DNA from 2 places in the Rahnella sp. 1L-D-7-B-C2 genome. Region 1 is predicted to be linked to the other one. Evidence: predicted binding sites of a transcription regulator. Region 1 holds the regulator's gene; the other holds the start of a gene.

What was found. Region 1 encodes PurR, which represses purine synthesis genes. Its sites were predicted from a motif close to CANGCAAACGTTTGCNTG; they were not measured.
Region 2: the regulator PurR is predicted to act here: its motif matches at 2,472-2,489, upstream of ypfJ (KPN_02809 family neutral zinc metallopeptidase).

What each region holds. Positions count from the first base shown of each region.
Region 1 is NZ_JBXAVQ010000002.1:306,449-310,065, forward strand. Features, by position in the region: gene AC0Z7K_RS05035 (C40 family peptidase) at 1-763, shown strand, start outside; gene cydH (cytochrome bd-I oxidase subunit CydH) at 930-1,019, opposite strand; gene purR (HTH-type transcriptional repressor PurR) at 1,353-2,378, shown strand; gene AC0Z7K_RS05050 (S6 family peptidase) at 2,752-3,617, shown strand, end outside.
Region 2 is NZ_JBXAVQ010000007.1:25,645-29,261, forward strand. Features, by position in the region: gene AC0Z7K_RS13400 (tRNA(Met) cytidine acetyltransferase TmcA) at 1-836, opposite strand, end outside; gene AC0Z7K_RS13405 (DUF441 domain-containing protein) at 838-1,290, opposite strand; gene ypfJ (KPN_02809 family neutral zinc metallopeptidase) at 1,414-2,289, opposite strand; gene purC (phosphoribosylaminoimidazolesuccinocarboxamide synthase) at 2,514-3,227, opposite strand; gene bamC (outer membrane protein assembly factor BamC) at 3,284-3,617, opposite strand, start outside.

The DNA of each region.
Region 1 (3,617 bases):
AGCGGCCAAAACCACTAAAAAAACTAAAGTGGCACCGGTTAAAGAACAACAGAGCCACGAAAAGAATACGAAGAAGAGAGTCAAAAGCACAGAGCTGGTTAAGCGAAAAACCTCGTCAGAAAAAACCCTAAAAACGACGCGGGCCGCAACCCACGTTGAGAGCAAAAAAGAAAAAACACTCAAGACCACGCGGGCCGAAAGCAAAGCCGATAAGAAATCTAAAACCCGGGCTCTGGCAAAAAACACCACGACAAAGGCCAGCAGGAAAGAACCTTATGGTCGACACCGCAAAGGTAAAAAGTTAGTTGAAGAAGACAGTAAGCCGATTACATTAAGTGCGACGCATAAGAAACGTTATCAACATGCGCAGCAAACGGCGATGACAAAGCTGATGCATCAGGTTGGCAAGCCTTATCGCTGGGGTGGCACCTCACCTAATACGGGATTCGATTGCAGTGGTTTAGTTTATTACGCGTACAAAGATTTGATTCGCATTAAGATGCCGCGCACGGCCAACGAAATGTACCACCTGCGCGACGCAGCGCCGGTAAAACGCGGCGAGCTGGAATCGGGCGATCTGGTGTTCTTTAGAATCAATAACCGCGGAGCCGCGGACCATGTCGGGGTTTACGTTGGCAACGGCAAATTTATTCAGTCACCGCGTACCGGTGAAGACATCAAAATCACCTCTCTGGGCGATGATTACTGGCAAGACCATTACGTAGGCGCACGTCGGGTAATGACCCCGAAAACGATCCGATAATAAACAGTTCGTTAAGTCTGAAGTTTCGCTAATCAGCCATTGAATAGCATTTAACGAAGCGTTTCTGCAGGGAAGAGTATCGGCGCTAAAGGTCACTGCGTAAAATTGAAAAGGGCGATTCCTGTAACAGGTAATCGCCCTTTTTATTGCCTGACTTGCGCGTCTTTTAGTTCATCACTGCGGTGAAGCTGAAAGCGACAATCACAAGCAAAGCGCAAACCGTGGTGATTAATGACAATTTTAGATTGCGGTCCATAAAACCCCCTTACAGATCAATTGTGGCGCTTCATTTAGCCACACTAAATGTGTGCCAACGCATTTTCTCATACTTCACGTCTAAAATCCCGCGTTGATTCATGCCCGATAACCTACAATAACACTTCCACTTTCCTGCAATATAAGAGAAAATTGTCGGTTACCACGCCTGTGTGCCGGTCGATTTCTCCCGAGGGCGCTTTACGCCTCACTCTGACGAACTCACCCAACGATTTCACTGCCTTTTTATTAGCTCGCAGTGAAATCCACGCAAGCAAACGATTAACATAATGCTAACGTGCTGAAACACGTGAGTTCAGGAGTCATTCCTTACATGGCAACGATTAAAGATGTCGCAAAGCGCGCTGGCGTTTCCACCACAACCGTGTCGCACGTCATCAATAAAACACGTTTCGTCGCCGAAGACACTAAAGCCGCGGTTCTGCTGGCCATCAAAGACTTGCACTACTCGCCAAGCGCCGTCGCACGCAGCCTGAAGGTCAATAACACTAAAACGATCGGCCTGCTGGCGACCTCGAGCGAAGCGCCCTATTTTGCAGAAGTGATTGAAGCCGTGGAAAACAGTTGCTTCTCCAAAGGCTATACGTTGATTTTGTGTAATTCACACAACAATCTGGATAAGCAACAGGCATATCTGGCGATGCTGGCACAAAAACGTGTCGATGGTTTGCTGGTGATGTGTGCGGAATATCCTGATGAACTGCTGAACATGCTGGAAGAATACCGGTCAATCCCAATGGTCGTCATGGACTGGGGCGAAGCGCGTAAAAACTTCACCGACAGCATTATCGATAATGCGTTTGAAGGTGGTTACATGGCCGGACGCTATCTGATTGAACGCGGTCATCGCGATATCGGCGTGATCCCAGGGCAGCTGGCGCGTAACACCGGCGGTGGCCGCTTTCAGGGTTTTGTGAAAGCGCTGACGGAAGCCAATATTCCTTTGCGTGAAGAATGGGTAGTTCAGGGTGATTTCGAACCTGAGTCAGGTTACCAGGCGATGCAGAAAATCCTGATGCAAAAACAACGCCCGACCGCCGTTTTCTGTGGCGGCGACGTCATGGCGATGGGCGCGATTTGTGCAGCCGATGAGTTTGGTTTACGCGTTCCTCAGGACATTTCCGTTATCGGATATGATAACGTTCGCAATGCCCGTTACTTCTCACCTGCGCTGACCACGGTGCATCAGCCGAAAGAGCGCCTGGGCGAAATGGCCTTCACGATGTTGCTGGATCGCATCGTCAGTAAGCGTGAAGAATCGCAGACCATCGAGGTACATCCGAAACTGGTAGAACGCCGCTCGGTGGCTGACGGGCCGTACCGTGACTATCGCCGTTAATATTTGCCTGTTATAACTGATGTTAATACCTTATTGCGCCTGCCTTTGCAGGCGTTATTTCGCTACGAGCACGTTAATTTAAAGTGAATGTTGTTTAAGGAAAATCAGGTTTTCCCTTTTAATTATTATATGAATTCATTTGCCATGCGCATTAATTCACCGCAATTGATAATTAACCGTAATATTATACACGTGAGTTATTTGTAAAACATAAATGATATAAAAAACATTTTGAGGTGATATTTCATTATACATTTCAAATGAATAGGTATTATATACCACCCGCCTGAACAGGCCCTTACAATTATAATTTCACTTCCCAATAAGGTTCAATTAATATCTTGCGTCTTTTAAAAGGAAGTAAGGAAATTTAATGGAATGGAAGCCAAGTTTACTCGCAACACTGATCTCTTGCGCTATTTTCAATACTCATGCAGGAATAATGCGTGAAGATGTCTCGGTACAAGACTACCGGGACTTCGCTGAAAACAAAGGTAAATATACCCCCGGAGCAGAAAATATAGAAGTGTTTAAACTGGATGGAACATCTGCGGGCATATTGAATTTCCCAATGCCTGATTTCAGTTCTACGGATGATTACGCCACGGGAACACTCGTAGCGCCGTCCTATATCGTCAGCGTTGCGCACAATACCAAGTTCACATCGAGCAAGTTCGGCAATGGCGCTAAATACGCTTACAGCTATAAATTTATTGCCAGAAATGATGATCCAGGATATCCCGCAGATACGCCCCAAGATTTTCAATCCCCGCGTCTGAATAAAGTCGTCACTGATGCCGCTACTGTGCCTTATGTTTCACAGACTGAACTGAGAAGCGATCGTGAAAGGTATAAATATTTAGCACGCGTAGGTACAGGGCATCAATATCAGGTTGACCCTGTCACAGGGCAGGCAAACTCGTTAGCCATTTCTTACGCCTGGAAATCAGGGGGAACGGTTGTTAACCCAATGGAAAACGATCAATGGCTTTATTGGACGAACGCCGGCCCAAATGACGCCAATCTAACACCACTGTCCACTGCAGGTACATCCGGTGACAGTGGAAGTCCGACTTATGTCTACGACAGTGTGGATAAACAATGGAAATTAGCAGGCCTTCACGACCGCCACAGCGGAACAATGCCATATGGCAATTATGTGTCCTACGAAACTTACATGCAAACTGCGTATCTTGAGTCAATAATTGCTGCAAACACTGACCCTGATGTCAACGATAT
Region 2 (3,617 bases), on a different contig from region 1:
TCCGTCAGCATCGGTGCGGGAATAGCAGCGGCTTCATCGATAATCAGCCAGTCCGCATCATCTACCGTGGCTTCACGGCATCGCGCCAGCAGGGCATCGGGGGCGATAAAACGGGTGGATTCAGGCGCATGAATGAGGATCTGACTCACAGCACCTTTACCCGGTGCCGTCACCCGGCAGGTACCCGGCCACTGTGCGGCCAGCATTCCCGCAAGACGCGACTTGCCGCGTCCGCGTGGCGCAGTCAGTACCCACACACCGGATTTGGCCTGCATCAGCCGCTGTAAAATCTGTTGCTGCTCAGGCGTCGGCTGGCCGTCCGGCGGCAGCCAGTCAGGCGCAGGCGGTAAAGGGGAAAGTAAAAAAGGATGATGTTGCCTGCACAGCGCGACGTGCGGCGTGCTTTCCAGTAATGCCTGAAAACGGCGGATAAAACGCGGCGTGGGGATCGCCTGTGGTTGTTCGCTCCAGCGCAGGCTGTCGGCGTCGGGCAACTGCGACCAGCGGCACCAGTCTGGCACCAGCAAAATCAGCCAGCTTCCGGCCTTAAGTGTTCCGGAAAACGCCGCCAGCGCGTCCACGTTCAACCCGGCGCGGGCATCAAAAATGCCGTGCAAAATATCCTGGCCGAGCAGCGAATGCGCCGCAGACGGTGAGCAGGCGTTCACTCCCACGGGCGGCGAATCACTGATCCACAACCAGTCTCCGGCGTTATGGCCCGAAAATTCGAGAGCCTGCGCCATGCACCAGTCCGCCTCACCGCTGAACACCAGCACGCGCCGCACGCCCTGGCGCAGCATCTGTTGTTGTAACGATGTGGCCGATACGGCAATCATCTCAGGTTTTCCCGACCAGCATGGAGAGCAGTCCGGCGGCGATAAGCGGCCCGACCGGCACGCCTTTAAACAGCGCGACGCCAAGCACCGTGCCAACCAGCAAACCAGCGACCAGATGCGGCTGCGTACCCATCAACGTCAGCCCGCGTCCGCCGAGCCACGATACCAGCACGCCGACCAAAATGGCGGCGATGGATTTCCAGTGGAAAAATGAATGTACGACAGTGCTGGCGCTGATTTTTCCACTGGCTATCGGGGCCATCACTCCGATGGTCAGAATAATAATGCCGATGGTCAGGCCATATTTTTCAATCCACGGGAAGAAGGTATTGAGCGGCGTGATGCGCACCGTCAGCAGGAAAAACATCGCGATAGTCACTGCGCTGTTGTGGCTGATGATGCCCAGTCCGGCGAAGACCAGTAAGATCAAAAGGGTTGGATCGAGAAAAGCCATAGCGTTCCCTGCGTTTCCTGTCAGAAAGGCAGAAAGGCTCCGCAGAGCCTTTCTGTATCGGTCGTTGATTATTGAACAGTTTTTGCAGGCAGACCAGAACTGAATGGTCGCGACGCCGCGAAATCAGCGGCTGGCGAAGGTATTGCACTGATCCGGATTACCGGTATCGAAACCACGTTTGAACCAGTCATAACGCTGCTGTGACGTGCCGTGCGTAAAGCTGTCCGGCACCACGCGCCCCTGACTTTGCTGTTGCAGACGGTCATCGCCGATTGCCTGCGCAGCGTTCAGCGCTTCTTTCAGATCGCCCTCTTCAAGAACATTTTGCTCCTGCATCGAATGCCCCCAGACACCGGCGTAGCAGTCGGCCTGCAATTCCATTTTCACCGACAGCTGATTCACCACCGCCTGCGACGCCCCCTGCTGCATCTGTCGCACCTTGCGCTCAATGCCCAGCAGATTCTGCACGTGATGGCCCACTTCGTGGGCGACGACGTAACCCTGTGCAAAATCACCGCCCGCGCCCAGTTTGTTCTGCAATTCCTGATAGAAAGAGAGATCGATATACACTGTGCTGTCCGCCGGGCAATAGAACGGCCCCATGACCGACTGTCCGGTGCCGCATCCGGTGCGGGTCGCGCCACGATACATCACCAGTTTCGGTTCGCGATACGTCATCCCCTGTTTCTGGAAAATCTCTTTCCACGTATCTTCCGTCGAAGCGAGGATGACGGAAGTGAATTTCGCCTGCTCATCATTTTTCGGGCTGATGGATTGGGATTGCGTCTGATGCTGTGCATTGCCGGACTGTCCGCCGTCAATCAGCGGAGAAAGGTCGATGCCGTAATACCCGGCGACCAGCACGACGATGATAATCACAATGCCGCTTTTGCCGCGCAGAGGGATGCGCATACCGCCGCCGCCCAGACCACCGCCGCTGGATCCCTGTCCGCGTCTGTCTTCTACATTGTCGCTTTCGCGACGCCCTTGCCAACGCATACTCCACCTCCAGACTGTTTTTATAAAGACTAGCCAGCGCGCGCGGTTAATACCATCCGCGCAGGGACGTAATTTTAGGTCAGAAGGAATTAAATGAAATAAAACAGGGCGAAAAAGAGGAAATTAAATGCGGGATAAAAAATCGGGTGGCGAAACTACCACCCGTTCTGGCATAAGCCCGCGACGGAAACGATTGCGCGTCCGGGCTAAAAACTAAGCGTTGCTTAGTCCAGTTTTACGCCGATACGATGAGCGACTTCTTCGTAAGCTTCGATCAGGCCACCCAGACTCTGGCGGTAGCGATCTTTATCCATCTTGTTCAGCGTCTCTTTGTCCCACAGGCGGCTGCCGTCTGGTGAGAATTCATCACCCAGCACCACTTCACCGTTGAACAGACCGAACTCAAGCTTGAAATCAACCAGGATCAGACCGGCGTCGTCAAACAGCTTGGTCAGCACGTCGTTAGCTTTGTAGCTCAGCTCTTTCATGCGCGCCAGATGTTCTTCGTTCACCCAACCGAAAGTTTTGCAGTAAGACTCGTTGATCATCGGATCGTGCATCGCATCGTTTTTCAGGAACAGATCGAACAACGGCGGATTCAGAACCAGACCTTCTTCAATGCCCAGACGTTTTACCAGCGATCCGGCAGCACGGTTACGGATAACGCATTCAACCGGGACCATATCCAGTTTTTTCACCAGCACTTCATTGTCAGACAGCAGGCGTTCCATTTGGGTAGGAATCCCGGCTTCTTCCAGCTTAGCCATGATGAAATGGTTAAATTTATTGTTAACCATACCTTTACGGTCGAACTGCTCAATACGCTGACCATCCAGTGCTGACGTATCGTTACGGAATTCCAGCACCAGCAGGTCCGGGTTTTCAGTGGTGTAGACGGTTTTCGCCTTGCCGCGATACAACTCAGCTAACTTTTGCATCTTTACTTACTCCAGTGGAAAAAACAGATGTAAAAAGGGGCCGGAGCCCCTTGGTATTATTTTGCACTACTCTGGCTAAATGCGGCCTGCATGACCGCCACCATCGCGTCGTTCTGCGACTGGCTGAGAGCATGTCCTTTCGGATCAAGGAACTGCAAGCTACTGCGGTTGTCGAGGTCGCCAACCTGAAGTTTGTAATCACCGGAAGTGAGGCCCGGATCTTTCGCACCCAGTGTCTGCCACGCATCGTCATTCAACGGTTTGTAGGTGACGGACAATGTCCCCTGCGGACGGCTGCTGTCGGTCACTTTCATGCCGGCTTTCGCCAGTGCATTCGGTAAGCGATCCCACACGACGCCGTAGCTGGAACGCACGATAAGTACCGGCAGA